Regions from separate parts of the Paraburkholderia sp. IW21 genome, predicted to be linked through region 2. Evidence: riboswitches for the same ligand, from Rfam matches in the RefSeq annotation. Region 2 holds a riboswitch; the other holds the start of a gene.
The links. Region 2 has a riboswitch for glycine ahead of gcvT (glycine cleavage system aminomethyltransferase GcvT). Riboswitches for the same ligand answer to the same signal wherever they lie in the genome.
Positions count from the first base shown of each region.

Region 1: it holds a riboswitch for glycine, as region 2 does, so the genes downstream of both, ACAX43_RS18660 (D-amino acid dehydrogenase) here and gcvT (glycine cleavage system aminomethyltransferase GcvT) in region 2, are expected to answer to the same signal.

Region 1 is NZ_JBGGWA010000007.1:226,848-236,151, reverse strand. Features, by position in the region: gene ACAX43_RS18695 (DUF4118 domain-containing protein) at 1-380, shown strand, start outside; gene ACAX43_RS18690 (alpha/beta hydrolase) at 435-1,268, shown strand; gene ACAX43_RS18685 (MipA/OmpV family protein) at 1,265-2,104, shown strand; gene ACAX43_RS18680 (YceH family protein) at 2,194-2,886, opposite strand; gene ACAX43_RS18675 (lipocalin family protein) at 3,094-3,666, shown strand; gene ACAX43_RS18670 (ParB-like protein) at 3,743-4,333, shown strand; gene ACAX43_RS18665 (LysE family translocator) at 4,336-4,968, opposite strand; glycine riboswitch at 5,116-5,209, shown strand; gene ACAX43_RS18660 (D-amino acid dehydrogenase) at 5,384-6,595, shown strand; gene ACAX43_RS18655 (BON domain-containing protein) at 6,740-7,000, shown strand; gene ACAX43_RS18650 (acetate/propionate family kinase) at 7,003-8,175, opposite strand; gene ACAX43_RS18645 (phosphoketolase) at 8,188-9,304, opposite strand, start outside.
Region 2 is NZ_JBGGWA010000010.1:154,045-163,348, reverse strand. Features, by position in the region: gene ACAX43_RS23185 (cytochrome c5 family protein) at 1-864, shown strand, start outside; gene ACAX43_RS23180 (UvrD-helicase domain-containing protein) at 1,079-3,178, opposite strand; gene ACAX43_RS23175 (oxidoreductase) at 3,493-4,542, shown strand; gene ACAX43_RS23170 (hypothetical protein) at 4,681-5,031, shown strand; glycine riboswitch at 5,174-5,275, shown strand; glycine riboswitch at 5,308-5,461, shown strand; gene gcvT (glycine cleavage system aminomethyltransferase GcvT) at 5,541-6,659, shown strand; gene gcvH (glycine cleavage system protein GcvH) at 6,723-7,103, shown strand; gene gcvP (aminomethyl-transferring glycine dehydrogenase) at 7,198-9,304, shown strand, end outside.

The DNA.
Region 1 (9,304 bases), on a different contig from region 2:
ATGAAATGCTGCTGCGTCACGACAACGAACGGATGCTCGCGCGCCGCGGCGTCGACGAAACGCACCGGCTGTTGCGGCATCTGTCGCATCATCACAAGACCTTCATCTTCATTCAGGCACTCGAGCGCAACGCCCTGCAACCGGCAGACGACGTCAAGCCGCAAGGCCCCCTGCCGCGTCTGCCCAATGAGATTGCGCCGGGCCCGCGCTTTGCCGATGTCGATCCCGAAGACATCCAGCGGCTCAGCAAGGCACTGTGGCCCGGCAGTCATCGCGTGCGGCTGAAAAGCGGCGACGGTGTGTCGAGGCTCACTGACTGCGTGTGCGAACGGTTCACCACGCATGCCGGCGAGTTTCTCGTGCTGCGGATCGGAGCGTAATCCGTGAGCCAACCCACGAGTCTCTTATTTGACGGCGGCGAGCACGCCGTGCTGATGTTGCACGGCCTGTCGAGTTCGCCGCTCGAATTGCGTTTTCTCGCGCGCTATCTGAACGCTGAAGGCTTCACCGCCTGCGCGCCTCTGCTGCCCGGTTACAGTGCCGGGTCGAAGGAAGCGGCAATGGAAGCATGGCTCGACGCCGCCGTGCGCGAATACGACGCGCTGGCCGCGCGCTTTGCCCGCGTCTCGATCTGCGGGCTGTCGATCGGCGCCACGTTGGCGCTGGCGCTGGCGCATCGCCGTCCACAGGCTCAGTCGCTCGTGCTGTTGTCGCTGACGCTCTCGTACGACGGCTGGGCGATTCCCTGGTATCGTTTCCTGCTCAACTGGGCGTACTTCACGCCGCTGCGCAAACGCTGGCGCTACCGCGAGGAAGCGCCGTTCGGCCTGCGTAACGAAGCGCTTCGAGCGAAGATTGCCCGCGCGATGCAGCGCAGCGACTTCAGCGAAGTCGGGCCGTCGACGATCTCGTTGCCGGCGTTGCACCAGGCGAGCCGCCTCGCCGCCAGCGTGCGCACGCTGGTGCGCGGCATCAAGACCGATTGCCTGATTGTCCATGCGATCGACGACGAGACCTCGAGCCCACGTAATGCCCTGTTTGTCGCTGGGAATATCGGCGCCGCCTTTTTACGCACGATCTGGCTGGATGATTCGTATCACATGATTACGTCGGACAACGAGCGCGAAATCGTCGCGCGCGAAACCGCGCTGTTCTTGCGCGAGAGCGAAGCCGCCCATAGCGACGATGGCGGCAAGCAACAGGTCGTCTCGAAGGCGTTAGCGCGACGCCTCAGGCAGCTCGCGGCGCTTGGCAAGGAGCACGCATGACGGCGCGTACGAAGCACAGGTTCGGCCGACCCGCGCGCATGTCGCTGCTGCTCGCCGCCGCGCTCGGCGTTTGCGCGGCGCGCGCTGTCTACGCGAACGAGGCAAGTTCAGACGCGACTGCCGGTGCGAGTGCCAACGCGAGCACCGACAGCAAATGGAAGATCGGTGTGGGGCCGGGCGTGGTGATCACGCCCAAATACCCCGGGTCGCGGCAGTTGACCGTATTCCCGTTCCCTGCGCTGGACATCTCTTACGACGATCGGATTTTCTCGCAGGGCCCCGACGTGCTTGGCGTCAATGTGCTGCGCGGGCCTGCCTATCACGTGGGCACTGCGTTGAGTTTCGATTTCCAGACTCGCAAGGAGTCGGACGACCCCCGCTTGCATGGGCTTGGCAACGTGTATGGCGGCCCTAAGCTGAAACTGTTCGCGGACTACACGTGGTGGGCGTTTACGGGGTCGGTGGCGTTGTACCAGGATATAGCCGGACATCACCAGGGTACGACGGTGAGCACTGATCTGGTTGCTTCGGCGCCTGTCGGCGGCTGGTTGTTTTCGGTTGGGCCGGGGTTCACTTGGGCGAATGGTACTTATACGCGGACGTTTTTTGGCGTGTCCGGGCAGCAGAGTGCGGCATCGGGACTGCCGGCGTACAGCACGAGTGCCGGTGTGCGGGACATTCACATGAATGCGATGGTGACGTACGATTTTTCGAAGCACTGGAACGCCTCGGTCTCCGCCACATTCGGCAGGCTCGAGCATGACGCGGCGAACAGCCCGATCACCGAAAAAAAGTTCGAGCTGAATACGCTCGCATCAGTGAATTATCGGTTTTAGGTTTTAGCCCGTGCCACGGCAAGGCAAGGCAAGGCGCCGCCACAAGCGGACCACCATTGCCATTGCCGCCACCGAACGCCAGAAAGCGCTCAAAGCTCCCCTACATCCATCCCCAACTCCCCGGCCATCCTGCGCACCACCACCTGAAGCCGACTCACCTCGTCGGCCAGCCGCTTCTGCTCGGCCTTCACAGCCTCGAACGCAGACAGCGGCACATTCCCATCCTCCTCGCCTGGCTGAGCAATCTCACTCGCGCTGACCTCGCCGCATAGCAAATGCATCCATCGATTCTCACGCTCACCCGGCGTACGGGCCAGCTTCGCCACCCGCGATGGATCGCCAGTAGCCAACTCATCGAGAAACGCCTCCACCGACGAAATATCGGCAAACCCATGCAGCCGCGCACTGTTCAGCCGCAACTCAGCCGCAGTCTGCGGACCACGCAGAAGCAAAGTCGTCAATAACGCAGCCGACTGACTCGGCAACCCCAGCACCCGATTCATGTTGTGCTCGAACCGCGGCACACGGCTGCTGCTGCCCTCCATCACCAGACTAAGCCGCTTCAACCCATCGACAGCGGTGAGCACCTCCGCTTCAGTCGCATTCATCACCGGCGCACGGCCGGTTTTCTGGTTGCAGCCCAAGGTCAGCGCGTTCAGCGAAAGCGGATAACTGTCCGGCACGGTGTGCTGCTTCTCAACGAGCACGCCGAGCACGCGCCCTTCGAGCAACGTCAAGGCGCGGATGGAGGGGCGGGAAAAAGCGTCGGGCGTGGAGTTCATGGATGATGTCGCGGCATGGGCCGCCGGGTCTCGTGAATGGTGTGCCTCACCGTTGCACAGCCGGGCGGCGGGTGTTAGTTTGTGGGCACTATGATAAACGCGTCGGCCCCACGCGGTGTACGAATCTCCGCAATGGCCGGGCGCGTGCGGTGCGAGGTGGTACGGCACGTGCTGCCGTAAGAAGCGCCTTCCCCATGGAGTGTCTCAATGCCTGTTCGCCGTCAGTCAGTCCTGCGCGTGAGCGCCATCTCGCTCATGGTCGGTACGGTATGTCTGCTCGGCGCCTGCGCGCTCAGCCCTGCCGGCAAAAGCGGCAACGCCCGCGTGCCCGAACCCGCCAAACCCGTCGACCTGAGCCGCTATGCCGGTCGTTGGTACGAACTCGCGCGTTATGAAAACGGCTTCGAACGGAATTGCGAAGCCGTCACCGCCGACTATGCCGCGCGCGACGATGGCCTTATCGACGTAACGAACAGCTGCCACAAAGGCGGCGTGGACGGCCCACTTGACGTGGCCAAAGGCCGCGCGAAAATCGTCGCCGGCTCGGGCAATGCAAAGCTGAAAGTCTCGTTCTTCGGGCCGCTCTTCTTCGGCGATTACTGGGTCCTGGATCACGCGGATGACTACAGTTGGTCGCTCGTCGGCGAGCCGGGCGGGCGCTATCTGTGGATTCTCACGCGCGAGGCCAAGCCGGCTTCGGACGTGAAAGCCGCACTGATCGACCGGGTCCGCGCCCTCGGCTACGACACGTCGATGCTGCGCACCACCCAGCATGACTAGCCAGCACATCGCCTTCAGCGTGGGCGCGTCCCAAACGCGCTTGCGCCACGAAGGCCACGAAATCCAGGGAGGCACCGTGAAGGACGTCAAACTCGAAGACTTGCGCCCCACTCAATTCACGCATGGTGAACGCGAGGTCGAGCGCAAGCGCAAAGAATACGCGGCACTGACCGGCCATGCGTTGCAGATGGCGATCGCCGAGAAACCGATCCCGATCGTGCTCGGTCCCAAAGGAGCGCCGTTTGCCACCGACCATCATCACGTTGCGATGGCGTTGCACCGCGCGGGCATCGATCGCGCGCCGGTGGTTTTGCTATGCGACTTCAGTTCGATGGATCCGGCCGGGTTCTGGCTCGAACTCGAGAACCGTCGCTGGGCTCATCCCTACGATGCAAAAGGCGAGCGCCAGCCGTTCAACACGATGCCCGAACACATCCACCAAACGACTGACGACGAAAATCGCAGCCTCGCGGCATTCGTGCGCGACGCCGGTGGCTATGAAAAAACCACGGTTGCGCTAGAGGAGTTTCGCTGGGCCGACTTCTTTCGGCACCACTTGCCGAGGCTTGGCGGCAAGGACGACAAGTTCGACGCGCGGGTCAAGCGCGGCGTCGAACTCGCCCACAGCGAATTGGCACTGGGTCTGCCGGGTTACCGCCCGCGCTGATTTCAACGACGCGGATCGAGTGCGATCCGCACCGCAAGGCCGGCGAGCACCGTGCCCATCAGCCAGCGTTGCACCCGCAGCCACACCGGCCGTCCCGTGAGAAACCCGGCGATCGAACCCGCCATGATGGCAATCAGCGCATTGACCGTGACGCTGATAACGATCTGCACGCAGCCGAGCGCGATCGACTGCGAGAGCACGCTGCCGTGCCCAGGTGAAATGAATTGCGGCAGCAGCGACAGATACATCACGGCGATCTTCGGATTCGCGAGGTTCGTGACGAGGCCCATCGTGAACAGCTTGCGGCGGCTGTCGTGCGGCAGATCGCGCACCTGGAACGGCGAGCGCCCACCCGGCTTGACCGCCTGCCATGCCAGATACAGCAGATAGAGCGCGCCGGCGAAACGCAATGCGTCATAGGCGTACGGTACCGTCAACAGTAGCGCGGTGATACCGAACGCGGCGCAGAACATGTAGAACACGAAGCCGAGCGCGACCCCGCCGAGCGACACGAGCCCCGCGCGCCGCCCCTGACAGAGCGATCGCGAGATCAGATAAATCATGTTCGGCCCGGGTGTAAGCACCATGCCGAGCGAGACCAGAGCGAAGGCGAGCAGCGTTGTGACAGCGGGCACGGCATTCTCCTTTGTGAATTGAAATCGGGCAATGCCGCCAAATATAGCCGATGTAAAGGATTCGGCCCTTGATTCGGGCTTTAAAAAAGCTGCGCGCAAGAAACACTTGCGGCCAAATAATTTGCCCGGTATCGTCGAGCCGTTCTGCAATGCAGCGCGGGAGAGATCGTCAGAGAATTGTGACGGCGCCGACGGAGCAACCGCCCCGGAAACTCTCAGGCAAAAGGACCGCGCAGCGGGAACATCTGGAGAGCGGCGCCGTGCGCGCCCACCGAAGGGGATTCCCTGCAAACGGCTCGCGTCACGCTCGCCGGCGGGCGGGAAGAAACTCTCAGGTACATGGACAGATGGGGCATCGACGCCGGTTTCGATATGAAATCGACCCCGGTGATGCTCAACTACTCTGGATCATGTCATGTCACGAATCGCCATCATCGGCGCCGGGATTACCGGCGTCACGACTGCTCACGCCCTGGCGCAGCGCGGCCACCACGTCACCGTGTTCGAACGTCATCGCTACGCGGGCATGGAGACCTCGTTCGCCAACGGCGGCCAGCTGTCCGCCAGCAATGCCGAAGTCTGGAACAGCGCGGCCACCGTGCTGAAGGGCTTGCGCTGGATGCTCACGCGCGACGCCCCGCTCCTGCTCAATCCCACCCCCACGTGGCACAAGTATTCGTGGATGGGCGAATTTTTACGGCAAATCCCGCGCTACCGCGCGAATACCGTCGAAACGGTGCGGCTTGCGATTGCGGCCCGCGAACATCTGTTTTCGATTGCGGAGAGCGAAGGGATCGACTTCGATCTGGAGCGGCGCGGCATTTTGCACATCTATAAGACACGCAAGGAATTCGATGCGGCGAGCAAGGTAAACGAATTGTTGCGTGAGGGAGGACTTGATCGCAATGCGGTGACAGCGAGCGAGTTGCACGGGATCGAGCCCACGCTGCACGGCGATTTTTTCGGCGGCTTCTTTACGCCGTCCGATTCCACGGGTGATATTCACAAGTTTACGCGTGGGCTCGCTCAGGCGTGCGTGCGGCACGGAGTGCAGTTTCATTACGATGCGGAGATTACGTCGATCGAGCAGCCGGCCGATGGGCAATTTTCGCTGATGGTCAATCTCGAAGGTGAGTCGCAGCGTTTTGCTTTCGAGCGGATCGTGGTGTGTGCCGGCGTAAAGAGCCGGGATTTCGCGGCGATGCTCGGCGATCACGTGAATGTGTACCCGGTCAAGGGCTATTCGATCACGGTGTGTCTCGACGATGAAGTCAGTCAGCAGCGCGCGCCCTGGGTGAGCTTGCTCGATGACAGCGCGAAGATCGTGACGAGCCGGCTCGGCGTGGATCGGTTTCGCGTGGCGGGCACGGCGGAGATCAATGGGTTCAATCGGGATATCCGGTCGGATCGGATTGCGCCACTGGTGGATTGGACGCGGCGCTATTTTCCTGAGGTCTCGACCTCGCGGGTGATTCCATGGGCGGGATTGCGGCCGATGCTGCCGAGTATGTTGCCGAAGGTGGGGCGTGGGAAACGGCGCGGCGTTTTTTATAACACTGGGCATGGCCATTTGGGGTGGACATTGTCGGCGGCTACTGCGCAAGCCGTGGCAGGTGCAATCCAATAAATTGAATTAGCCTACGCCGCGCTTTTCGTGTCGCTTGATGTCTGTGTGCCAGCGGCGCCGGCACACAGATACCCTTCAACGCCGAGGGCAAAGCCCGCTACATCTGCTAGTGTTATCCCATACCCGCTTTACCGGCGAGCCCGCATGCCTAAATTCCACTCCACCGCGCGCAGTTCAGCAAGCACACGCCTGAGTGATGCCCAAATCGCCACGGAAGCCAGAACGCGGCTGGCGTGGGACGCCGCTGTCCCCAACGAGGCGATAAAAATCAAAGTCTCCCGTGGCCGGATCACGCTGCTCGGCGAGCTTCAACGTGAGCGGCAAAGAAGCGCGGTACTTGAAGACGTCGCGCGCCTGTTCGGCGTAACAGGCGTCGCCGACCACACCACGATCAAGGCAGAATAAGCTCAACCGGAGCCGGCCTGAGCCAGCATCGCTCGACAATGCCTCGCAATCTGCTTCTCCTCCTCGGTATGAAGCGCCCTTACCTTCCCCGCCGAATCCGCTTCCGATAGCCCCAAAAACGAAAGTCCCTCGCACACTCGCTGGCGAATCTCCTTACTGTGTTCGCCGATGCCGCCCGTGAACACCAGCAAATCAATCCCGCCCAGCAAAGCCGCGTAAGCGCCAATCGTCTTGCGCACAGCAGTGGCAAACGCATCGAGCGCCAGCGACGCATTCGCATCGCCCGTCGCAGCGCGCCGTTCCAGCGCCTGCATATCGCTCTCGCCATCGGCGAAACCAGCGAGGCCGCTCTGGCGATTCAGGAGTATCTCCAGCGCGTCGGCATCGAGCTTCTCCACGCGCATCAGATAGAGGAGCACACCCGGATCGAGGTCGCCGCTGCGGGTGCCCATCGGCACGCCGCCCGTCGGTGTCAAACCCATCGACGTATCGACGGATCTGCCGTACTGCAACGCGCATAAGCTGGAACCGTTGCCCAGATGCGCGAACACCGCACGCGGCGGCAAATCGGCGCCGAGCCGCACCACCAGCGATTCATACGACAGCCCGTGAAAGCCGTAGCGAATCACACCGGCATCCACATAGCGGCGCGGCAACGCAAGCTGTGCCGCGCGTGGCGGCAGCGTCGCATGAAACGCCGTATCGAAGCAGGCGAAATGCTGTGCGTCGGCAAAAATCTTCGCTGCCTCGTCGATCAAGGCCAGCGCCGGGGGGATATGCAGGGGCGCGAAGTGCACGGCGTCCTGCAGGCGTTGCCGGACTTCAGGTGTCAATCGCTGGTGCGTGCGCAGATGCGGGCCGCCATGCACCACGCGATGCCCCACCGCCGTAGGCCGCTTGTGCTTCTGTTCCGCCAGCACGCGCGAGAGCGCCTGCAACGCATCGGTTTGCGACTCAAGTACCTGCTCCTGCTTCACCAGCACGCGGCCGTCGGACGACATGATCCGCAAGCTGCCGTCGCCTCGCCCGATGCCTTCGGCGCTTCCTTCCAGCAGCAACGATTCGTCATCGTCCGAGTGCGTGAACAGCCCGAATTTCAGCGATGACGAACCGCTGTTCAACACGAGGATCGTCGGTTTGTCAGTCTGGTCGCGGGTCTGCTTTTGTGTCTCCATATCAGGCCTCGCTCAGTCTTTCCACGTCCAGTTGCGGATCTCTTCCTTGTCGATGCCCTCGGCATGCGCATACGCAAGATGCTCGATGACCTGCCCCCGCAGCCACTCTTTCGCGTGATCGCCGACGCCGCGCAAAGCCGGCACGCGATCGATCACGTCGATCGCCAGCGAGAAGCGGTCGACCTGGTTGATGATCGCCAGTTCGAGCGGCGTGTTGATGTTGCCCTTCTCGTGATAACCATGCACGTGCAGATTGGCGTGATTGGTGCGGTTATAGGTGAGCTTGTGCACCAGCGATGCATACGAATGGAAGTTGAAAATCACCGGCTTGCTGGTGGTGAACAGCGAATCGAAGTCGCGACTGGACAGGCCGTGCGGATGCGCCTGCTCGGGCATCAGGCGGAACAGATCGACCACGTTGACGAAGCGGATCTTCAGATCGGGAAAGCGCGCCTTCAGAATCTGCACGGCGGCGAGCGCTTCCATGGTCGCGATATCCCCCGCGCAAGCCATCACCACGTCCGGCTCGACGCCCTGGTCGGTCGACGCCCAATCCCAGATGCCGATGCCTTTGGTGCAATGCGTGACGGCCGACTCCATGTCGAGATATTGCAGATGCGGCTGCTTGTCGGCGACGATCACGTTGACATAATCGCGGGAGCGCAAACAATGATCGGCGACGCTCAGCAGACAGTTGGCGTCAGGCGGCAGATAAATACGCACCACGTCCGGGCTCTTGTTTGTCACCACGTCGAGAAAGCCCGGGTCCTGGTGTGTGAAGCCGTTGTGATCCTGGCGCCACACCAGCGACGTGATGAGCAGATTGATCGACGGCACCGGCTGCCGCCAGCCGAGATCACGCTTTGCCTTCTCCAGCCACTTGGCGTGCTGGTTGAACATCGAATCGATCACGTGGACGAACGCTTCGTAGGTAGCGAAAAGCCCGTGGCGTCCTGTCAGCACGTAACCTTCGAACCAGCCTTCTAGCGTGTGCTCGCTGAGCATCTCCATCACGCGGCCATCGACCGCGAGCGCGCCGCCGTCCGCGTCGCCTGGCTCAGTTTGGGCCAGCCAGGTTTTCTCCGAAGCCTCGTAGATCGCCGTCAGTTTGTTGCTGGCGGTTTCGTCA
Region 2 (9,304 bases):
CCCGGGCAGCTCATTGCCGCGATCATTGCCAGTTTTGCGGTACCGATCGTCATCATCGTTCTGCTAGTAATCTACGTCGATAATTCGACGCGCACTGGCGCCGGCACAGATAGTCTCTCCGAAGCCGAAGTCAACGCGCGCATCAAGCCATTCGCTCAAGTCGACATTCGCGATGCCAATGCACCGCGCGTCTACAAGACTGGCGAAGAGGTCTACAAGGCCGTTTGCTCCGCGTGTCACGCGGCGGGTGCGGCAGGTGCGCCGAAATTCACCAATACCGCCGACTGGGCACCGCGCATCGCCCAAGGTTTCGACACGCTGTGGCACACGGCGCTCGCCGGCAAGGGCGCGATGCCCCCGCGCGGCGGCACCAGCCCCGACGACTACAGCGACTTCGAAATCGCCCGCGCGGTGGTTTACATGGCGAACAATTCCGGCGCGAGCTTCCCGGAACCCGCGCAACCGGCAGCGGGCGCTGCGGCGGCCGCCTCGGGCGCACCCGCAGCGGCGCCAGCGGGTGCGTCGGACGCGGGAGCCGCGCAAGCTGCAGCCGCAATGGCGGCCATGGCGAGCGTGCCGCAGGCCGCCGCGCCGGCAGCCGGTGGAACGCAAACCGCGGACGCCTCGCAAGCCGGCAAGGCGCTGTATCAGCAAGTTTGCCAGGCGTGTCACGCGGCCGGCGTGCTGAACGCACCGAAGTTCGGCGATAAGGAAGCCTGGGCGCCGCGCCTGAAAGACCCGATCGACACGGTCTACAACTACGCGCTGCATGGCAAGGGCGCCATGCCGCCCAAAGGTGGCTCGACCGCCTCCGATGCGGATGTGAAGGCCGCCGTCGATTACATGGTCAGCGCAGTGAAATAAGCCGCTTCCGGCGGTTGAAGTAGAACGAAAAAATCCCTGCACCGTGGCAACACGAGCAGGGATTTTTTTCATGCGTGATGCGTTTTTATGCGCTGCTGATTTAGGTGCCGGCTGATGCAGTTGCGGGACGGCTGAACGCTTCGACAAATGCCAACGCCGAAGTGCTCCGAGCAAGCGACGTAAAACGCGCATGCGCTCACGTTCGCTCCAACCTTCAAGGCTTCTGCAACAGCGCCTTCAAACTCGCGAGCCGGTCTTTCGGCGACATCGGCGCTTCTTCGGGCGTCGGCGGCGGAGCGTCGTCGAGCAGCATCTCCGGGATGAAGCGCGACGGCTCGCACACCACCGTTTCGCGCGCCCGCTTGCGCTTCTTGCACCAGTTCAGATGCAGGCTGCGCTGCGCCCGCGTGATCGCGACGTACATCAGACGGCGTTCTTCCTCGATGCGCGCGTCGTCGATCGGCTCGTCGTCGGGGCCGCCGCGGTGCGGCATGATGCCTTCTTCGACGCCCACCAGAAACACGTGCGGATACTCCAGCCCCTTCGAGCCGTGCACCGTCGAAAGCCGCACCGCATCCGGATCTTCTTCGCGGCCTTCGAGCATCGACATCAGCGCGACGGTCTGGATCAGGCCGAGCAGATTCTTGCCGGTGTCGCCAAAGCCGGCGGCGGTGTCGTAGCCGGTTGCTTCGCCCTTCCCGGAACCCGCCGACCCCTCGGGCTCAGCCTTGGTGCCTTTGCGCTTCAACCATTCCGTGAACTCCAGCACGTTCTGCCACTTCGACTGCGCCTGACGTTCGTCGAATGCGTCGTACAGATAGGATTCGTAGTGGATCGCGTCCATCAGTTCGTCGAGCAGCGTGCCGGCGGCATCTTTCTCGGCGCGATCGGTGAGGCGTTGCATGAAGTCGCAGAACACGCGCATCGGTTCAATCTGACGCGGCGACAAGCGCGCCTCGATGCCGCCCATGTAAACCGCTTCGAACAGCGACACTTTCGCCTGGCCCGCGAACGAGCCGAGCGCTTCGAGCGTCGTATTGCCGACGCCGCGGCGCGGTGTGGTGATCGCGCGGATGAACGCGGGGTCGTCGTTGGCGTTGGCGATCAGGCGCAGATACGCGCAGATATCCTTGATCTCGGCTTTGTCGAAGAACGATTGCCCGCCGGACAGCACGTACGGAATCCGCTCACGCCGCAGCACCTGTTCGAAGATGCGCGCCTGGAAATTGCCGCGATACAGGATCGCGTAGTCGCGGAACTTCGCGCGCCGCTCGAACTTGTGCGCCGACAGGCGAAACACGACGGATTCGGCTTCGTGTTCTTCGTCGTTGCAAGGCGTGACGGTGATCGTGTCGCCCATGCCGTGTTCGGACCAGAGCTTCTTTTCGAACAGCTTCGGGTTGTTCGCGATCACGTTGTTCGCGGCGGTGAGAATGCGCACCGTCGAGCGGTAGTTCTGCTCGAGCTTCACCAGATGCAGCTTCGGGAAATCCTTGCCGAGCTGCGCGAGATTTTCCAAAGTCGCGCCGCGCCAGCCGTAGATGGCCTGATCGTCGTCGCCCACCGCGGTGAACGCGGCGCGCGGACCGGCGAGTTGCTTCAGCAACTCATACTGGCAGGCGTTGGTGTCCTGATACTCGTCGATCAGCAGATAGCGCAGCTTGTTTTGCCAGCGGTCGCGCACCTGCTCGTTCTTCGCGAAGAGCTCGGCCGGCAGACGGATCAGGTCGTCGAAATCGACCGCCTGATACGCATGCAACGTCGCCACATAATTGCGGTAGACGATCGCGGCCTGATGCTCGTCCTCATTCGCGGCGATCGCGATCGCTTCTTCCGGCATGATCAGGCCGTTTTTCCACAGCGAGATGATCGACTGGATCTTGCGGATAAGGCCCTTGTCCGTCGAGCCGACCTGCTCCTGGATCATACCGAAGCAGTCGTCCGAATCCATGATCGAGAACTGCGGCTTCAGGCCGACGTGTTCCGCTTCCTGCCGCAGAATCTGCACGCCGAGCGAGTGGAAGGTGCAGACCGTCAACTGATTGACGGGCACTTTGCGGCCTTCCTTGCCGGGCGTGGTGAGCGTCTTGCCTTCGAGCAGCTTGCCGACGCGCTCGCGCATTTCCGCCGCGGCCTTGTTCGTGAACGTGACGGCAGCAATGTGGCGCGGCTCGAAGCCTTTGGCTTCGATCAGGTGCGCGATTTTCTGCGTGATCACGCGCGTCTTGCCGCTGCCTGCGCCGGCGAGCACGAGACACGGGCCGTCAAGATAACGGACCGCTTCATTTTGAGCGGGGTTCAGGCCTGCGGACATCGTCTGTGGATGGGTAATGCGGTTGAGGGCGCTTGGGTGCGGAGTCGCGAGACCGAAGGCCCGGGGGCATGCTGCGCGGTGCCAGCGGCTGAAACAGGCGCCCCACGTGCTGCGAGGGTGTTCCGGCCCGCTGCGTTCCCGCGCGAGAGGAGCGATGTTAACACGGATGACTGCAACGGATGACCGCGACGGATGACTGCGACCGACGCCCACGACGAGGCCGACAGTCCGCCTTCGGGACATGCCACAATTACGCTGTTGCGCGCCATCGCCGCGGTGGCAAAGCGGCGCGCCGTTTTTGCAGGAAGACACGCATGTCCGCATCGCTGAAGATTGGATTGATGGGTTACGGTTTTGCTGGCGCGACCTTTCATGCGCCGGTGATCGAGCATTGCGGGCGGGCGGGCGTCGCGGCCATCGCGACCGGTCAGCCCGAGCGCGCGCTGGCCGATTACCCGCACGCGAAGGTAGTGGCCGATCTCGACGCGTTGCTCGCGCTCGAAGAAGTCGAGTGCGTCGTGATCGCGACGCCCAATGACACGCACTTCGACCTGGCGCGCCGCACGCTGGAAGCGGGCAAGCATGTGGTGGTCGACAAACCGGTCACGCTGACTGCCGCCGATGCTCACACGCTTGCCAACATCGCACTGGCCCGCAGCAAGCTGTTCGTGCCTTTCCACAACCGCCGCTGGGACGGTGATTTCCTCACCGTGCGGGATCTGCTCGCCAGCGGAGAGTTGGGGCGCATCACGCAATACGAATCGCATTTCGACCGTTTCCGGCCCGAGGTTCGGCAGCGGTGGCGCGAGGAGGCTTCGCGCGGCGGCGGCTTGCTGTTTGATCTTGGCCCGCATTTGATCGACCAGGCGCTGGCATTGTTCGGCGCCCCGGCGACAGTTTCCGCGACGGTGCGAACGCATCGCGATCAGGCCAGCGCGCCGGACTACGTGCATATTCAATTGGGGTACGGAGAGTTCGAGGTGGTGTTGCACGCGAGCGCGTTGACTGCGCTGGTCGCGCCGAGGTTCGCGATTCACGGCACGCGCGGGAGCTATGTGAAATATGGGCTCGATACGCAGGAAGATCAGTTGAAGGCTGGACTGCGGCCTGGCGATGAAGGCTTTGGCGCCGGCAACGCGGCGGGGGTGCTGCGCGTTCAGGAAGGCGACCAGGACGTCGAGCGGGAACTGCCTACCCGTCATGGGGAATATGTTGGCTTTTATATTGCCTTGGCCGATGCCATTCAAAACGGCGTGAAATTTCCGGTCAGCGCTCAGGATGCGGTCGACGTGATGACGGTTATCGAGCTTGCGGCCCGAAGCTCGGAGGAAGGCGTTCGCTTGCCGTTCGAACGCATTCGCTGAGCTTTCAAGCAAATTCCTGACAACTCCGAAAGGAACATAACGTTACAAATAACGCCGCCTCCCCGGTCAGCGCGAAGCCGCAGTAATCCGTTGCTACCCCAGCAGCACCACAAAACGACAATGACTTCCGGAGAGTCCATGCCCCGTATCGTCCGCGCGCTAGTCGCATGCGCTCTGCTCACCTCACTGGCCGCCTGCGTGGTGGCGCCCCAACCCGCGCCGGCGCCGCGCCCTAACCCGCAGCAAATCGCGGATCAGCGGCTCCATCAGGTCGACGGCCGTATCGACAACCTGCGCCGCCGCATCGACGCCCGCGTCAGCCAGGGCTACTATCCGCCCCCGCAAGGCGGCGCCCTGCATCATCGGCTCGACGTGATCCGTCAGGAAGCCCACGACATGGCCGCGCAACACGGCGGCGGCCTGTCCGGCGACGAACAGCGCGTGCTGAACCAGGAACTGGACAACGCCGCTCACGCCATCGGCGAATAATCGCGACGTAAAGGCACCTGAAGCAGACCGAGCGCGGGCATCACGTCCCGCGTTTTTTTTGACCTGCGCGAAGCCGCCGCACCAACGGCCACGCCCCTTGCGGGCCTTTATTTGACAAGCCCCCGGCCCTCGCGTACATTCGCCGCACGCGTCGGGAGAGCGTGCTGGCCGCAGAAAACCGCAGGCCGCGCCGCCGAAGGGGCACACCCGCAAACTCTCAGGCAAAAGGACCGACCGCGTCGAAAAACCCGCGTCAAGGCAACATCAGGCCCAGGTTTTTCGCACTCTGGAGAGCGGCAGTAGCCGTCTGCGTCGTCTACATCGAGCAGATTTGGCAGGCTGCCCACCGAAGGGGCGCGCGTCTCACCGTGACGAAGCAACGTCCTCACGGCGGCGCAATCTCTCAGGTATCGAGGACAGAGGGGTCATGCAACGCACCGCTCGCAGGCATCAGCCGCGAGGCTTGGCGCCGCATGGCCTTTTTTGTTTCTCGAGATGCCCGAGGCCCCATGACCGAACTCAAACACACCCCGCTCAACGCCACCCATCGTGCACATAACGCCCGCATGGTCGATTTCGGCGGCTGGGACATGCCCGTCAACTACGGCTCGCAGATCGACGAACACCGCGCCGTGCGCACCGACGCCGGCATGTTCGACGTCTCGCACATGTGCGTCGTCGATTTCACCGGCGAGCGCGTGCGCGCTTTCTTCGAATATGCGCTGGCCAACAACGTCGCCAAGCTGCAAACGCCCGGCCGCGCGCTCTATTCCTGTCTGCTGAATCCGAACGGCGGCGTGATCGACGATCTGATCGTCTATTACTTCGGCGAAGATCATTTCCGCGTGGTCGTCAACGCCGGCACCGCCGACAAAGACATCGCCTGGTTCGGCCAGCTCAACGCCGAAGGCAGTTTCGGACTGACTATCACGCCGCGCCGCGATTACGCGATCGTCGCCGTGCAAGGCCCGAATGCACGCGAAAAAGTCTGGCAAACCGTGCCGTCCGCACGTGCCGCCACTGAAACTTTGAAACCCTTCAACGCGGCGCGCGTCGCCGAGACGCCGTTCGGTGAATTGACCGTCGCCCGCACTGGCTACACCGGCGAAGACGGCTTCGAAATCATCGTCCCGGCGGATCACGTCGAAGCGCTGTGGAACGCGCTGCAAGCGCAAGGCGTGCGCCCCGCGGGTCTCGGCGCGCGCGACACGCTACGCCTCGAAGCCGGCATGAATCTGTACGGCCAGGATATGGACGACAACGTCTCGCCTTTGGACGCCGGCCTCGCATGGACCGTCGACCTGACCTCGCCGCGCGACTTCGTCGGCAAGGGCAAACTTGAAGCCGACGGCTCGCAGGCCGCTTTCGTCGGCCTGATCCTGTTGAAGGAAAACGGCAAGGCGGCAGGCGTGCTGCGTGCTCATCAGAAAGTCGTCACGCCGCAGGGCGAAGGCGAAATCACCAGCGGCACTTTTTCCCCGACGATGCAGGAATCGATCGCCTTCGCGCGGGTGCCGAAAGGCGTGCAGCCGGGCGATACCGTTCACGTCCAGATTCGTGACAAAAACGTCCCCGCAAGCGTGGTAAAACTGCCGTTCGTGCGCAACGGCAAAGTGCTCGCGGTTTAAGCAGCCGGCGCGTGCGTCACCACTTTTAAATCATTACCGAATCACACCGCATAGGAGCATCCGATGAGCATCCCGGCCGATCTGAAATATACCGAATCGCACGAATGGGTCCGCACTGAAGCGGACGGCACGCTGACGGTCGGCATCACCGACCACGCGCAGGAAGCGCTCGGCGATATCGTCTTCTTCGAAGTCCAGGAACTGGGCAAGACCGTCACGGCAGGCGACACCGTCGCCGTGATCGAGTCGGTAAAAGCCGCCTCCGATATCTACGCGCCGGTTTCGGGCGAAATCATCGAAGCGAACCCGGCCGTCGCCGACACACCGGATGGCGTCAACACCGCGCCGTACGACAGCTGGCTCTTCAAGATCAAGCCGGCCGCGGACGCATCGCTGGACCGCCTGATGGACGCCGACGCGTATACGAAGTCGATCGGCGCCTGATTCATCGCAAGTTTCACCATTACGTTTAAACCCGACAGGTGCGGCGCGTCCGCTTCAATTGTCGAAACGACGCCCGCACCGGCAGGAACACCTCATGAAGCTCGAACACCCGGATCGTCTGATGAACCGCACTCCTCTCTCGCTCGCCGCGCTCGAAGTGCATGACGCCTTCGCCGAACGGCACATCGGCCCGGATTCGGCCGACCAGCATGCGATGCTCGAAGCCCTTGGCTTTGCCTCGCGCGCCGCGCTGATCGACGCCGTCATTCCGAAGACGATCCGCCGCACCGAGCCGCTGCCGCTCGGGCCCTTCAAGCAACCGAAAAGCGAAGCCGAAGCGCTCGCCGCGCTGCGTGAGCTGGCGGACAAGAACCAGGTGTTCCGCTCGTACATCGGGCAAGGCTATTACAACGCGCACACCCCCACGGTGATCCTGCGTAACGTGCTGGAAAATCCGGCGTGGTACACCGCGTACACGCCGTATCAGCCGGAAATCTCGCAAGGCCGTCTGGAAGCCCTGCTGAACTTCCAGCAGATGATCGTCGACCTGACGGGTCTGGCGATCTCGAACGCGTCGCTGCTCGACGAAGCCACGGCCGCTGCGGAAGCGATGACGCTGCTGCAACGCATCGGCAAGCCGAAGTCGAACGTGTTCTTTGTGGCCGACGACGTGCTGCCGCAAACCATCGAAGTGGTGAAGACGCGCGCCATGCCGGTCGGCATCGAAGTGAAAGTGGGCCCGGCGGCGGAAGCCCCGAACGCGAATGCGTTCGGCGTGCTGCTGCAATACCCGGGCGTGAACGGCGATGTGCGCGACTACCGCGCGCTGGCCGACGCCATCCACGCCGCGGGCGGCCATGTGGTGGTCGCCGCCGACCTGCTCGCGCTGACCGTCCTCACGCCGCCGGGCGAATGGGGCGCGGACGTGGCCGTCGGAAACACGCAGCGTTTCGGCGTGCCGGTTGGCTTCGGCGGTCCGCATGCGGCTTACCTCGCCGTGCGCGACGAATTCAAGCGCCAGATGCCGGGCCGTCTGGTCGGCGTGACCGTCGATGCGCAAGGCAATCCCGCGCTGCGCCTCGCGCTGCAAACGCGGGAACAACATATCCGCCGCGAGAAGGCGACCTCGAACGTGTGTACCGCGCAAGCGCTGCTCGCGATCATGGCCAGCATGTACGCGGTATATCACGGCCCGCACGGGCTGAAGACGATCGCGCTGCGCGTGAACCGTATCGCTGCGTTGCTGGCGGAAGGCGCGAAGCAACTCGGCTACACACTCGTCAACGAAACGTTCTTCGATACGCTGACGTTCGAAAGCGGTGTACGCACGCAAGCGCTGCACGACGCCGCGAAAGCGAAGCGCATCAACCTGCGCCGTGTAAGCGACACGCAAGTCGGTCTGTCGATCGATGAAACCACCTCGCGTCGCGATCTGGCCGATCTGCTCGCCGTGTTCGCAGAAGCCGCAGGTGCGAAGGACGTGCCGCAGGTCGATGCGCTCGATTCGGCCATCGCCGCTTCGAACACCGCATCAGTGCCGCCCGCACTGGAACGCACCAGCGCATATCTCACGCACCACGTCTTCAACCGCCACCATTCCGAAACGGAAATGCTGCGCTATCTGCGCAGCCTGTCGGACAAGGACCTCGCACTCGACCGCTCGATGATCCCGCTCGGCTCGTGCACGATGAAGCTGAACGCAACGTCGGAAATGCTGCCGGTCACGTGGCCCGAATTCGGCCAGATCCATCCGTTCGCACCGGCGGAGCAAACCGTCGGCTACCGCGAAATGATCGATCAGCTCGAAGAGATGCTGGTTGCGGCCACGGGTTATGCGGCGGTGTCGCTGCAACCGAACGCCGGCTCGCAGGGCGAATACGCCGGCCTGCTGATCATCCACGCCTACCACGCGTCGCGCGGCGAAGCGCATCGCGACGTCTGCCTGATTCCCGCATCGGCGCACGGCACGAACCCGGCGTCGGCGCAAATGGCCGGCATGCAGGTCGTCGTGGTGGCATGCGACGCGCAAGGCAACGTCGATACCGAAGACCTGAAGAAGAAAGCCGATCAGCACGCCGACAAGCTCGCGGCGATCATGATCACGTATCCGTCGACGCACGGCGTGTTCGAGGCGAACGTGCGCGAGATCTGCGAGATCGTGCATGCGCACGGCGGCCAGGTCTATGTGGACGGCGCAAACA